2 regions of the Herminiimonas sp. NPDC097707 genome follow, and region 1 is predicted to be linked to the other one. Evidence: predicted binding sites of a transcription regulator. Region 1 holds the regulator's gene; the other holds the start of a gene.

What was found. The regulator HrcA, encoded in region 1, represses chaperone genes, less so after heat shock. The targets are predictions, from matches to a motif close to TTAGCACTCNNNNNNNNNGAGTGCTAA.
Region 2: the regulator HrcA is predicted to act here: its motif matches at 5,137-5,163, upstream of rpoH (RNA polymerase sigma factor RpoH).

Annotation. Positions count from the first base shown of each region.
Region 1 is NZ_JBIWCI010000001.1:1,781,176-1,788,518, reverse strand. It holds gene dapB (4-hydroxy-tetrahydrodipicolinate reductase) at 1-394, opposite strand, end outside; gene ACIQW9_RS08645 (outer membrane protein assembly factor BamE) at 458-1,015, opposite strand; gene fur (ferric iron uptake transcriptional regulator) at 1,197-1,619, shown strand; gene hrcA (heat-inducible transcriptional repressor HrcA) at 1,706-2,734, opposite strand; gene ACIQW9_RS08630 (HAD family hydrolase) at 2,859-3,563, opposite strand; gene ACIQW9_RS08625 (NAD kinase) at 3,652-4,590, shown strand; gene recN (DNA repair protein RecN) at 4,709-6,358, shown strand; gene hemH (ferrochelatase) at 6,451-7,343, shown strand, end outside.
Region 2 is NZ_JBIWCI010000001.1:2,030,718-2,038,060, reverse strand. It holds gene ACIQW9_RS09830 (twin transmembrane helix small protein) at 1-144, opposite strand, end outside; gene ACIQW9_RS09825 (SURF1 family protein) at 211-924, shown strand; gene ACIQW9_RS09820 (SCO family protein) at 911-1,495, shown strand; gene ACIQW9_RS09815 (heme A synthase) at 1,503-2,642, shown strand; gene cyoE (heme o synthase) at 2,639-3,523, shown strand; gene ACIQW9_RS09805 (SCO family protein) at 3,529-4,116, shown strand; gene rpoH (RNA polymerase sigma factor RpoH) at 4,176-5,072, opposite strand; gene ftsX (permease-like cell division protein FtsX) at 5,434-6,360, opposite strand; gene ACIQW9_RS09790 (cell division ATP-binding protein FtsE) at 6,357-7,040, opposite strand; gene ftsY (signal recognition particle-docking protein FtsY) at 7,050-7,343, opposite strand, start outside.

The sequences.
Region 1 (7,343 bases):
CGTTGACGCCGACACTCATATTCGGTGCAAACATGATGGCGGTTTTTTCTGCAGCGGCGGCGATTGCTGCCTTGCCTGCTGCATCGAAGCCGGTGGTGCCTATGATCATCTTGATACCGTGCGCAGCGCAGTACTCAAGATGCTTCAGCGTTCCTTCCGGACGTGTAAAGTCGATCAGAAAGTCGGCATTTGCCAGGCCTTTGGCCAGATCGGATTCGATCAGTACGCCGGACGGTTTGCCCAGAAATGCGGCCGCGTCGATGCCGATCGCCGGCGATGCGGCGATATCCAGTGCGCCGGATAGCGTTGCATCGGCAGCATTCAGAATGGCCTCGATCAACATGTGACCCATGCGGCCGGATGCACCGGCGACTGCGATTTTCATTTGATTCATGCTTGAAAGACTCGGTAAAAAATGTTCTGTGAAAAATTCGCCTGGTAGCGAGTGCGGGAAACCTTACTTGCCGGCTTCCTTGGCCTTGTCGGAAATACGATCCAGATAATCTTTTTCAGTCGGCAAATCGCCGCCTTCAAAATGCGATACCAGCTTGTCCTTGAAGAAAACGGTCACGCGGCTGGTCGTGATCTCGCCGTTGCCCTTTTGCAGGCGGAAGGCATAATCCCAGCGGTCGGCGTGGAACAGGTCGTTCAGCAGGGGTGTGCCGAGCAGGAAAATCACCTGATCCTGCGTCATGCCTTCCTTCAACTGAGCGACCATTTCCTGCGAGACAAAATTGCCTTGCTGGATGTCCGGGCGGTAAGGACGGAAAATACCGAGGAAGCGATTGGTGCGTTTGGTTTGCACGCCGGTTGCGCCGCTCGTGGCGACCGGAGCGGCGACTGGCGTTTCAGTAGCAGCCGGCTCAGCGACTGCAGTGGAAGGCGTTGCGGCTGGCGGTGCCTCTGCTGCCACCGAGGCGGCGGAGATTGCTTGTTCTGCCTGAGTCGGGGCGGGCGTTGCTGCGATTGGTTTGGCCGGTTTAGCCTTCGCTGCGACTGGAGCCGCGTCGTCCATCAAGGGATTTTTCGATGCACAACCCGTGACGAGCGTTGCCAGTATTAAACAAAATGAACCAGTGACAGCTGAGGCACGATAAAAACGGGATGGCAACTTTTGCATAGGGAATCTCAAGGGATTGAGCAATTTTACGAAAACGCTATATGATAAGGCAGATATCCTTTAACTGAGCAAGAACATGACCAACAATCCATGCGAACTAAAAGCCAGCGGCCTGAAAGCCACGCTGCCGCGGCTGAAAATCCTTGATATTTTTCAGACTGCCGAAGTGCGCCATTTGAGTGCTGAAGATGTCTACAAGATGCTATTGGCGGACAATCTCGACGTCGGTCTGGCCACCGTATATCGCGTGCTGACCCAGTTTGAACAAGCCGGCTTGCTGCATCGCAATCACTTTGAAACCGGCAAGGCCGTTTTTGAACTCAACGAAGGCTCGCATCATGACCATCTGGTGTGCCTGACTTGCGGCAAGGTAGAAGAATTTTTCGATGCTGAAATCGAAAAGCGTCAGGAAAAAATTGCGCAGGAACGCGGATTTGAAATATCCGATCACGCTCTGGCGCTTTATGGTCATTGCAAGGATTGCCGGAAAATCAAATAAGAGCAGCGTGCATCGCATGGTAAAAAGCACGCCTCCGGCAAGGGACGCGTGCTTTTTTATATCCCGATCATGGCAAGGATGCTGCTTTAACCATGCGTATGGCTGAGTGCGTTCGACAGCAGCTTGGCGGTAATGTCGACAATCGGAATGACCCGCTCGTATGCCATGCGCGTGGGGCCGATCACGCCCAGCGTGCCGACCACCTTGCCGTTGACGGTGTACGGCGCCGTCACTATGCTCATCTGATCCATGGGCACCAGATTCGATTCGCCGCCGATGAAGATCTGTACGCCAGTCGCCTTGTTGGAGACGTCCAGCAATTGCATCAGACTGGTTTTCTGTTCAAACAGGTCGAACAGTTTGCGCAGCGAGACCATGTTCGAGGACAGATCGCTGACGCTGAGCAGATTGCGCTCGCCGGAAATCACCAAGTCGTCGCTATTGTCGTTCATCGCATCGCTGCCTGCTTCCACCGCAGCTTGCATCAGGCGCGTCATGTCGTCGCGCAAAGCCTTCAATTCGCCTTGCAAACGTATTCTTACATCGTCGAAACTCAGGCCGCCGTAATTCTGGTTGATGTAGTTCGCAGCCTGCACCAATTGCGCCGGCGAGTAATCGACATCGGTCAGCAAGAGCCGGTTCTGCACGTCGCCGCCCGGGCCGACGATGACCAGCAGTATGCGTTTTTCCGACAGCCGCAAGAAGTCGATTTGCTGGAACACCGATTCGCGCCGCGGCGTAATCACGATGCCGGCAAATTCGGATAGCGAGGACAGAATGCCTGCCGCATTGGCAATGATTTTGTGCTGGGAGCCGGTTTGCAGCGTGGCTTGCAGCTTGGATTCCAGCGCGCTTTCGTCTATCGCTTGTACGGTCAGCAGCGTATCGACAAATACGCGATAGCCGCGCGGCGTCGGCACGCGGCCGGCGGAAGTGTGCGGGCTGGCGACGAAGCCCATTTCTTCCAGGTCGGCCATGATGTTGCGTATCGTCGCCGGCGACAGATCTAGGCCGGAAATCTTGGAAAGCTCGCGCGAACCGACCGGCTGGCCGTCCGCTATATAGCGTTCGACCAGAGCTTTCAGCAGTGTTTGTGCGCGGTTATCGAGTTGCATGGTATGCGTATTGTAATGAGTGGCGGCGTCAGGCGGCAAGCTTGCAGCCTACACGATGTGAACCGTTTGCCGGCATTTACATGCGGGCGGCTGATATTCCTTGTCGCACATGGTCATGCTGCCATTATGCGCGTTTCAGCCATGCATCGAGTTCATGCAGTGTGGTAACGCTGGCGGCCGGCACGATATGTTCCGGCAGGGTGCGCTGAAAACGATTCATCCACACCGCTTGCAGACCGGCGTTTTGCGCACCCTGAATATCCAGCAGCGGATCGTCGCCGACATAGACCGCTTCGTGCGGGGCAATCGAGAGCGCGTCGCAGGCGGCGAGAAAAATCTCCGGATGTGGCTTGGCGCTGCCAAATTGATGGGCGGCGATCGAGTATTGAAAATGCCGGGAGATGCCGATGGCCGACAGATCGGCAAAACCGTTGGAAACCGAGCCCACCATAAAGCGCTCGTTCAGGCGCGCCAGTCCCGGCACCACATCGTCGAACGGAGTCACTGCATTGCGTGCCTCGGAAAATACGGCCATCGCCTGATCGACCAGTTCATGGTTTTCACTGCTCAGGCGGCAAGCGTGCGTCAGGGCGGCATGGCGCAGGGCCCATACATTGAATTGATATTGCGGATCGGTAGGCAACAATTCCATGCGTAGCTCGCGCAATTCCGCATTGCTGAAACGCCGGGTTACGCCGGGAATGTGCAGTGCCAGCCAGTCGTACAGCACAGCCTCGGCCTTGAGCAGCGTCGGCGCCAGTGGCCACAGCGTGTCGTCCAGATCGAAGAGGACGGCTTTGATGGGGGAAGGATAGGCAGGGGTGGGCATAAAGGAAATATAAGGCGGACAAAATTATTCGCGCGGATGCTGCATCGCATAGTGCAAGAGAAAGAGGAATTATGGTCTAATCTGCAGCATGTTGCCGACCTCACACTCCTACACCGCCTCGTCTTTTCAAACCATCGCGATTTTTGCCAAGCAAAAACCCAGCGAGACTGTGCATTCAGTGGACGATATTACCCAGTCATTGACGCAGATAGCCGAAGCGCTGGCCAAGACGGGGCGCCGCGTGGTGTTCGGTTCGCAAACTGCCGAGCGCTTTAGTCTCGGCAGCTATGAAGCGCTGGATCTGGCGCAGATCGGCGAACTGGCCGATGTAGCGATCATCGTCGGCGGCGACGGCACCATGCTCGGCATTGCACGTCAGTTGGCACCACACAAGATACCGTTGATCGGCATCAATCAGGGGCGGCTCGGTTTCATGACCGATATCTCGCTGGAAGACATGATGCCGGTGCTGCAGGATATGCTCAACGGCAAGGTCTCTTCCGAAAAGCGCAGCCTGCTGCAGGGCACGCTGACGCGTAACGGCGCTGTCATGCATCACACGCTGGCTTTCAACGATGTCGTATTGTCGCGCGGCTCGGGTTCAGGCATGGTCGAATTGTGTGTGCACGTCGACGGCCACTTCATGTACAACCAGCGTTCGGACGGCTTGATCGTTGCTACGCCTACCGGTTCTACGGCGTACTCTCTCTCTGCTGGCGGTCCTTTGCTGCATCCCAGCCTGTCGGGCATCGTGCTGGTGCCGATTGCGCCGCATGCCTTGTCGAATCGCCCTATCGTGGTGCCGGATGCAAGTGAAATCGTGATCGAAGTGGTAGGCGGGCGCGATAGCAACGTCAACTTCGATATGCAATCGGTGGCGCGTCTGCTGCACGGCGATCGCATTATCGTCAAAAGATCCGACCATGCGGTTACCTTTCTGCATCCCGAGGGCTGGAGTTATTACGATACGTTGCGCGAAAAACTGCACTGGAACGAATATCCATCGGTGCAGGGCCGGTTAAAATAAGGCTGCCGATTGAGTATGCCGGGGCGTATGCGCCGATTTAATTGAATACTCTGATGTGCCGCTCGCTGCTGTGCCGGGCCATGCAGCACAGCCGAACCAACGGGAAGATTCCAACCACATGCTGCGCACGCTTTCCATTCGCGATTTCGTGATCGTCGATGCCATCGAACTTGAATTTTCATCCGGCTTCTCGGTATTTACCGGCGAAACGGGTGCTGGCAAATCGATTTTGATCGATGCACTGGCACTGGCGCTGGGTGGGCGTGGCGATGCCAGCGTGGTGCGCGAAGGTGCGGCCAAGGCAGATATCACGGCCGAATTTTCCGCCAGCACAGAACTTGATGCCTGGCTGGCAGAAAATGAATTCACCAACGAAGAAGGCGGCGCCTTGCTGCGTCGCGTGATCGACAATGCCGGTCGCTCGAAAGCCTTCATCAACGGCATTGCTGCCACCGCCACCCAACTGCGCGAACTGGGTGAAAAACTGGTCGATATTCATGGCCAGCATGCGCATCAGTCGCTATTGAAGCAGGACATGCAGCGCGTGCTACTGGATAACCAGGCGGGCTTGCAGGAAGAAGTCAAAGCCGTAGCCGGCGCCTATAAAACCTGGCGCGCCCTGGCGCGACAACGCGAAGAATTCGAAACAAATGCCAAGAACGTCTTGCTGGAACGCGAGCGCCTGGAATGGCAGGTCGGCGAACTGGAAAAACTCTCGGTCAAACCGGGCGAATGGGCTGACATCACCAATGAACACAGCCGCCTGTCGCACGCCGCCAGTTTGATTGAAGGTGCGCAGGATGCGCTGACGCTGATTTCCGACGCCGAGACGGCACCCATGCTGTCGCAACTGTCCTCGCTCAATATCCGTATCGGCAAGCTGGTCGATCTGGATGCCGGTTTGCAGCCGGTGCTGGATGCGCTGGAACCAGCGCGGATTCAATTGCAGGAAGCGGTGTACGCGCTTAACGATTATCTGAGCCGGGTCGAACTCGATCCGGCGCGTTTGCGTGAAGTAGAAACGCGTCTGGAAAACATCCATTCCGCTTCACGCAAATTTCGTGTGGCGGCGGACGATTTGCCGCAGGAACTGGAAACGCTGTCCGCGCAATTGAAGCAGCTGGCCGATGCCAGCGATCTGGATGCCTTGCGCGTGCAGGAAGAAAAACTGCAGGCCGCCTACATGGCAGCGACGCAAAAATTATCGAAGGCGCGCAGCAAGGCTGCCAAGGCGCTGGGCGATGCCGTCACGGTCGCCATGCAGGAACTCAGCATGACCGGCGGCAAATTCGCCATCGCCTTGCAGCCGTGCGAGCCGGCGTCCTATGGTGTGGAACAAATCGAATTCATGGTCGCCGCGCATGCCGGCACCACGCCGCGGCCGCTGGCCAAGGTGGCATCGGGCGGCGAACTGGCGCGCATTGCACTGGCGATTTCCGTGATCACATCCAGCGCCACGGCAACGCCTACGCTGATTTTCGATGAAGTCGATAGCGGCATCGGCGGCGGGGTGGCGGAAGTAGTCGGCCGACTGCTGCGCCGCCTGGGACAGGACAGACAGGTTTTATGCGTCACGCATTTGCCGCAAGTGGCGAGCCAGGCCAATCAGCATTTTCAGGTCAGCAAGCAAAGCAACAATGGCAAAACCGCCTCGTCCATCGCAGCGCTGGACGATCATGCGCGGGTGGAAGAAATTGCCCGCATGCTGGGCGGGCTGGAAATCACCGCAACCACGCGCACGCACGCACGCGAATTGCTCGCAAGCTGAGCAAGCCGGGCTGAGCAAAGACTCGGCCGGTCGCTCAACTTTTCGCTATCCCATCGATTACTCATATTCAGAATATTCATATTTAAAGCGCCATGTCATTTCATACCGAACCACCGTACACCCATGGCAGCCTGCCGAAAACCGCTGTCTTGCTGGTCAATCTCGGTACACCCGATGCGCCGACGACTTCTGCGGTACGTGCTTACCTGAATGAATTCCTGTCCGATCCACGCGTGGTTGAAATTCCGCGTGTGATCTGGTGGTTCATACTCAAATTGATCATCCTGCCGTTTCGCTCCGGAAAGTCGGCCAAAAAATATGCGGCTATCTGGAGCAATGAGGGTTCGCCCTTGCGCGTGCATACGGAAAAACAGGCCAAATTGCTGACCGGTTATCTGGGCGCGCGTGGCCATGAAGTCCGGGTCGAATATGCGATGCGTTACGGCAGCCCGTCGGTGCCGGAAGTCTTGCGCAAGTTGAAGGCTGACGGTTGCGACCGCATCCTGGTGTTGCCGGCCTATCCGCAATATTCGGGTACGACTACGGCCTCGATTTTCGATGCGGTATTCAAGCACTATGCACAGGAACGCAATGTGCCCGAACTGCGTTTCGTCAAGCATTATCACGATCATGAGTCTTATATTCGCGCCTTGCAAAAGTCAGTGCTTGCTCACTGGGATATGGCTGGGCGTCCGGATAAATTAGTGATGAGTTTTCACGGTGTGCCGAAGCGCAGCTTGCTGTTGGGCGACCCGTATCATTGTGAATGTCACAAGACTGCGCGGCTGCTGGCCAAGGAGCTGGATTTGACCGAGGATCAATACGTGGTGACTTTCCAGTCGCGTTTCGGCAAGGCGGAATGGTTGCAGCCGTACACGGCGCCGACCTTGCAGAAGCTGGCAAAAAGTGGCGTTAAACGGGTGGATGTGCTGTGCCCCGGCTTTACCAGCGATTGTCTGGAAACGCTGGAAGAAATCGGCATTGA
Region 2 (7,343 bases), 250 kb from region 1:
AAAGAGGGTGATCGAAAAACCGACGCGCATTGCCAGCGCCTTGACGGTACGGTCGCTTTTCCCTTTGTCTTTCATTAGAAAGAACAGGGCTGATCCAAGGCTGCCGAGAATCAGGATAAAAGCAATGGCGACAACGATTTTCATGGCGGGCAGTTCGGGAATGGCATCAGCCTGGCTAACGCAGTGTGTATTGAGTGAAGTGATATTGTAATGCGAATCACCTTCCGGTTTAGGCTCATTCCATTTGTTGCTGCGGCGATTGCAGTGGCAATAGGTTTGTCGTTGGGACAATGGCAGACGCGGCGGGCAGTCGAAAAGCTGACGATAGCGGCGCAGTTGCAGGAAAGGCAGGCCGCGCCGGCAATACGGCTGGGGCCCTTGCTGCTGAGCCCGGAGGAGCTGGAATACCGCCGTGTTCTGGTCAAGGGAGAGTTTCTGCGCGATTGGCCTGTCTATCTGGACAATCGTCCGCACAATGGCGTCGCCGGGTTTTATTTGCTGATGCCATTTAAAATTGCGGCCAGCAATCTGCACGTGCTGGTTGCACGCGGCTGGATACCGCGCAACCCGGCGGACCGCACCAAGCTTCCGGCCATCGTGACGCCGGAAGGCGAGATTGAAATCGAGGGTACGGCGCATCGCTCGATAGGAGCCGTGATGCAGCTGGGGGTGCTGGATGCGCCGCAAGCACACGCAATCGTGCAAAATCTCGATATCGCCAGCTTTACGGCAAGCAGCAAACTGGCAATGCAGCCGATTTTTCTTGAGCAGTTATCCGATACACACGATGGCCTGGTGCGCGATTGGCCGCAGCCGTCCAACGGTGTGGACAAACATCGCGGTTATGCGTTCCAGTGGTACGCATTGGCTGCAATGGCATTCATTTTTTTTGTTGTGACAGGAATTCGACGTGGAACAAAATAAACACAAAGGGCGCTGGAAATTATTTCTGGTTATTCTTGCATGTGCATCGCCTATCATTCTGTCGTATCTGACTTACTACGTGATCAAGCCGCAAAGCCGCACCAATTACGGCGCTTTCATCGATCCGCGCAATTACCCGATTCCCGAACTTGGCACACGGGCCCTCGACGGCAAGCCGGTAGCGCTGGATGCCTATCAGGGCAAGTGGATCATGTTGCAGGTCGATGGCGGAGAATGCCCGGCAGCATGCGAAAAAAAATTGCATGACATGCGCCAGCTGCGCCTCGCGCAAGGCAAGGAAATGGAACGTATCGAACGCGTCTGGCTAATTACCGACGACAAGCCACTGGATACGATATTGATGCGCGAGTTCGATGGCACCCATATGTTGCGCGTCAAACCGGAGGCCGTGCGCGCATGGTTGCCGGTGGAAGAGGGCAGCACCATGACAGATCACATTTACATGATCGATCCGCTGGGCAATCTGATGATGCGTTTCCCGAAAGATGCCGATCCGAACAAGATCAAGAAAGATATCGTCAAACTATTGAAAGCCTCTTCAATTGGCTGATTCCGGCATGCTGTTTCAACTTGCCAGCAAGGGACTGTTCGTCGCCTTGCTGGCATTCGTGATCGTCTGGTCTTCCCGCGATCCGAACAAATATCGCAAGCTGGTATGGGTGACGATGTTCCTTACCTTTGACGTGATCATGTTCGGCGCCTTCACGCGGCTGACGGATTCCGGGCTGGGTTGCCCCGACTGGCCAGGCTGTTACGGCCATGCCAATCCCTTGCAGGCGCTGGAGCATATACGTGCTGCCGAAGCTCTGATGCCGGACGGCCCTGTGACTGTCATGAAAGCCTGGGTCGAAATGATTCATCGCTATCTTGCGATGGGCATAGGCGTACTGATCATCGCCATTGTGGTGATTGCATGGCGCTTCTGGTTGCAAAGCGGCCGTACGCTCACGCGTTTTTCGCCGCGTTACCCGATGCTGCTGCTGTTCTTTGTCTGTGTGCAAGGCGCGTTCGGTGCCTGGACCGTGACCATGAAGCTGCAGCCTATTATTGTCACGATACATCTTTTGCTCGGCATGGCTTTGCTCGGCATGCTGACCTGGGTGGGCGCGCGGCAGAAGGATCATCCATTCGTCGATGCGCGCGCGTTGACCTTGCGTAGGCCGGCTCTGATTGCATTGGTGTTGTTGAGCGTGCAGATCGCGCTGGGTGGCTGGGTCAGCACCAATTATGCCGCGTTGGCTTGCAGCGATTTTCCGCTCTGTCATGGTGCGCTGGTGCCGCAGATGGATTTTGAACATGGTTTCACGTTGTGGCGTGAGCTCGGCAAGACTGCTGGCGGCGATTATCTTCCCTTCGACGCGCTGACGGCGATTCACTGGACGCACAGAATGTTTGCGCTCGTGGTGGTGGCGGTGCTCGGCTGGACAGCATGGAAAGCCTTGTCGATTCCTGGTTTGCGCACCACGGCACGCGGTGTGCTGGCTGCGCTGGTCTTGCAAATCGTGATCGGTATTGCCACCGTTTCATTGAAGTGGCCGCTCGCACTTGCTGTTGCGCATAATGGTTGCGCGGCTTTACTTGTGCTGCTGCTGGTCATGTTAAACTACAAAGCTAGAATCCCGAGCCCAAGCGGGCAAAATCGTGAGCCCTATCAGATTGATTTGCGCTCATCGGCAGCATCAAAAGATAAAGCATGACAACCTTGATAGTCTCTTCCAATCGCATCGCCCAATACTGGGCACTGACCAAGCCGCGTGTGACGCAGCTGGCAGTTTTTTGCGCCGTGATCGGCATGTTTCTGGCAACCCCGGACTTGCCGGACTGGAAAATCGTCATCGCTGCCACAGCTGGCATCTGGCTGCTTGCCGGCGCTGCATTTGCGATCAATTGCCTGGTCGAACGCGAAATAGATTCACGCATGGCACGCACGGCACGACGTCCGATGGCGCAAGGTGAAATTACCGTACCGCAGACGCTGGTGTTTTCCGGCGTGATCGGCGGCGCCGGCATGTGGGTGCTGTACAACTTCGTCAATCCGCTGACGATGTGGCTGACCTTTGCCACCTTTGTCGGTTATGCGGTGATTTACACCATCATTCTGAAACCCGCCACACCGCAAAACATCGTGATTGGCGGTTTGTCCGGTGCGATGCCGCCGGCTCTGGGCTGGGCTGCGGTGGCAAACGATTTGCCTATGCAGGCATGGATCCTGGTTTTGATCATCTTCATCTGGACTCCTCCGCATTTCTGGGCGCTGGCATTGTATCGCCGTGATGAATATGCAAAGTCCGGTTTGCCGATGCTGCCGATCACGCATGGCACGGCCTTCACGCAATTCCATATCTGGCTGTACACGATTGCGCTGGTCGCCACCACGATGCTGCCGTTTGCCGTTGGCATGAGTGGCCTGATCTACCTGGTCGCGGCAGCGGTGCTCGATATCATTTTCATGTGGTACGCGTGGCAGGTGTATCGCCACTACACGGACATGATCGCGCGCAAGATGTTTACCTATTCGATTGTCTACCTGTCGCTGTTGTTTGCCGCCTTGCTGGTCGATCACTATTTGAGGTTTTGAAAAAAATGCGTTTACGTTTCCTGCTGACCATGTGCGTTGTCGTACTGGGCTTAAGCGCCTGCAGCGGCAAGGCGCCAGTTGCTTTCACCAATACCGATGTAACCGGACTGGCCTACGGCAAGGATTTTTCCTTGCCCGACCATAATGGCAGGCTGCGTACTCTGGCGGATTTCAAGGGCAAGGCAGTCGTTGTGTTTTTTGGTTTTACGCAATGCCCCGATGTATGCCCGACCACCATGCTGGAAATGGCTAATGTCATGACGGCGCTGGGACCGGATGCCGACAAGGTGCAGGTTCTGTTTGTCACGGTGGACCCGGAACGCGATACGGCAGAATTGCTGAAGCAGTATGTGCCTGCCTTCGATCCGCGTTTCCTCGGTTTGCGCGGCGATCTGGCAGAGACTGAAAAAACCGCCAAGGAATTCAAGGTGTTTTATCAGAAAGTGCCGGGTAAAACGCCGGGCAGCTATACCATCGACCATACGGCAGGCAGTTATGTGTTCGATACGCAAGGCCGGATACGTTTGTTCATTCGACACGGACAGGGCACGGAACCGATCGTGCATGATGTGAAAATCCTGCTGGCCGAGTAAGCATGCAAGCATAAAAAAAGGCGCTCGATTGAGCGCCTTTTTTGTTCATTGCTGCTGGATCATGCGAAAGCAGCCAGCGAACCTTTCATCTTCTTCAATGCCACGGTTTCGATCTGACGGATGCGCTCGGCTGAAACGCCGAATTCACTTGCCAGTTCGTGCAAGGTGGCACCGGAACCATCGTCGTTCGCCAGCCAGCGTGCTTCCACAATGCGGCGTGAGCGTGGATCGAGTTTCCCCAGTGCACTCGACAAGCCTTCGGTTTGCAGGCGATCGTAGCGCTGCGATTCCAGAACCCTGGTTGGCTCCTGCAAATCGGACGATAGGTAGGCGATTGGTGCAAACTTGTCGTCTTCATCGTCGGTCGGCGCTTCCAGCGCGATATCCCGGCCGGACAAACGCGTTTCCATCTCGATGACTTCTTCGCGTTTGACGTTCAGGGTTTTCGCCAGTGCTTCGACTTGATCGGGCGTCATGGCATCCAGGCCTGTTTTGTGGCTGCGCAGATTGAAGAACAATTTGCGTTGCGCTTTCGTCGTCGCCACTTTCACCAGGCGCCAGTTTTTCAAAATGTATTCATGCATTTCAGCCTTGATCCAGTGCATCGAATACGACACCAGACGTACGCCTTGATCCGGATCGAAGCGTTTGACGGCTTTCATCAAGCCGATATTGCCTTCCTGAATCAAATCTGCGTGAGGCAAGCCATAACCCAAGTAACCACGCGCAATCGATACGACCAGACGCAAATGGGACAGGACGAGCTTTTGCGCTGCGGCCAGATCATTGTCGTCGCGCAGGCGTTTTGCCAATGATATTTCTTCTTCGTGTGTCAGCATAGGCAGACGATTGACTGCCGAGATGTAAGCGTCAATATTGCCCAGCGCGCCAGAAAATCCCAAGGACATTATGTTGCTTGGTGAAATCATTGCGGTTGATGCAGATGTGGCTTTCATGCGTTCTCCTTGCTTTTATCCAGAATCGAATTGCTTGCGTTCTAAATCGTTTACACCACCTATCTTAGCACTCTCCTGGAATGAGTGCTAATGAGGGTTTTATACCAAGATCATAGCCATACACTATTGCATTTTAAATAATAATTGTACTTGCTTCAGGGATTTAGAGCCTGATTCGTGCCTGAAGTTGCGTCCGGCAGCCAACTTTTCAGGTAAAGATTTGTGAATTTCTTGAGCCAGCTATGCGGCAGCGTAGAAAGAACCGTGCCGTTATTGATGATTTTTCAACGATTTTCCGCTAGTGCGTGCTTACATTAAATAAAAAATTCAATTCCGCAAGGCAACAAGCCAGTTGCCGTTCTTATGCAAGGCGAGCCAAATGGCGTTGTACCGATAGCAATGCTCCGAGCAGGCCGAGGAAAGCACTGGCAGCGAGCATGAGCAGCGTTGTACCGGTATTCAGCGGCATCAGCCGGAATTCGGATGCATAGAGGCGAGCGAAGTCGGCGATGGCGGTGTTGAGCGGGTTCAAGGCGACGGCGACGGCGAGCAGCGCGACCGCGCCTGCAATCAGTCCAAGTAATGCGCCGGTGTAATAAAAAGGCCGGCATATGAACGCATCGGTGGCACCGACCAGACGCGAGACTTCGATTTCTTCGCGTTGCGTCATGACTTGCAATCGTATCGTATTGAACACTACGGCAACCACGACCACGCCCAGAGTTGCACCGAGGAAGAGCAGAATCAGACGCATCACTTGCAATAATGCCGCCAGACGTTCAACCCAGGCGGAATCGATCTGTACATATTCGACCCCATTCAATGCCTGCAATTTTCCGGTAATGGTCTTTATTTTTCCGGCGTCACCGTCGTTCTGGAAACCGGTCATTTTGACGACATAAGCATCCGGCAGGGGGTTGCTCCCGAGAGTGGCGATGGCGTCTTCGAGGCCGGTTTTATCTTTCAGCGTATTCAGCGCTTTTTCGCGCGGGATGAATTCCAGTTTGACCGGATGTTTGGCTTCCTGTGCGATGCGCCTGATTTCCGGCGCGAGGGCCGTTGCGCGTTCGCGCGATGCATCCATTTGCATGAAGACGCTGATTTCCGGCTCCACCGCCAGTTGCTCTGAAACAGGCCGGACGTTTTCCAGCAGGGTCAGACCTGCAAACGGCAGGGCCAGCGCAATCGATACCACCAGCACGTTCAACAGGAAGTTGCCAGGCGTCTTGAACAGATGGCGAAATGCATCGCCCAGCGCGAAGCGATGCTGTCTGAACCAGCTATTCATGCCGGCACCTGTGGAGTGGTTCTGCGCCAGCTTTCGATGATCTTGCCATGATCGAGATAAATCACGCGGGTTGCCGTATCGAGGAATTGTTCGTCATGAGTGGAAATGAGGCAGGTCACGCCAACCGCGTGAAAGGCTTTCAGTGCATCGAGCACCTTGTTGGCACTTTCACGGTCCAGATTGGCGGTAGGTTCGTCGGCCAGGATGATTTGCGGGCGATTGACGATGGCGCGCGCTATCGATACCCGTTGCTGTTCGCCGCCGGATAGCGTTTGCGGTGCAGATGCGGCCTTGTCGAGCAGGCCGACCTTGTCCAGTGCTGCACGTGCGCGCCGTTCGGCATCGGAGCGCGCGGCGCCGCAGACGATCAGCGGCAGCATGACGTTTGCCAATACGCTGCGATCCGACAGCAGACGCTGCTGCTGGAAAATCAAGCCGAGATTGCGCCGTAAATAGGGCAGGCCGGAATTTTTGATGCGGCCAATATCATGGCCGCTGACAATGACCGTACCTGCGCTCGGTCTTTCTATCGCGGCAATCATTTTCAGCAGTGTGGATTTGCCGGCGCCGGAAGGGCCAGCCAGAAATACCAGTTCGCCCTTGTCGACCGATAGCGTAATGTCGGACAGTGCAGTGACGTTCTGTGCGTACTTTTTCGAAACCTGGCGAAATTCAATCATCGATATCGATTAACCCAATAGTGCTTCAACAAATTCCTGTGCATTGAACGGCTGCAGATCTTCGATCTGCTCGCCGACGCCGATGAAGTAGACCGGGATCGGCCGCGCGCGCGCGATTGCGGCCAGGACGCCGCCTTTCGCAGTGCCGTCGAGTTTGGTCACGACCAGCCCGGTCAGACCCAATGCGTCATCGAAAGCCTTGACTTGCGTGAGCGCATTTTGTCCCGTGTTGCCGTCTATGATCAACAAAATTTCATGCGGTGCGGACGACATGCCCTTGGCAATCACGCGTTTGATTTTCTT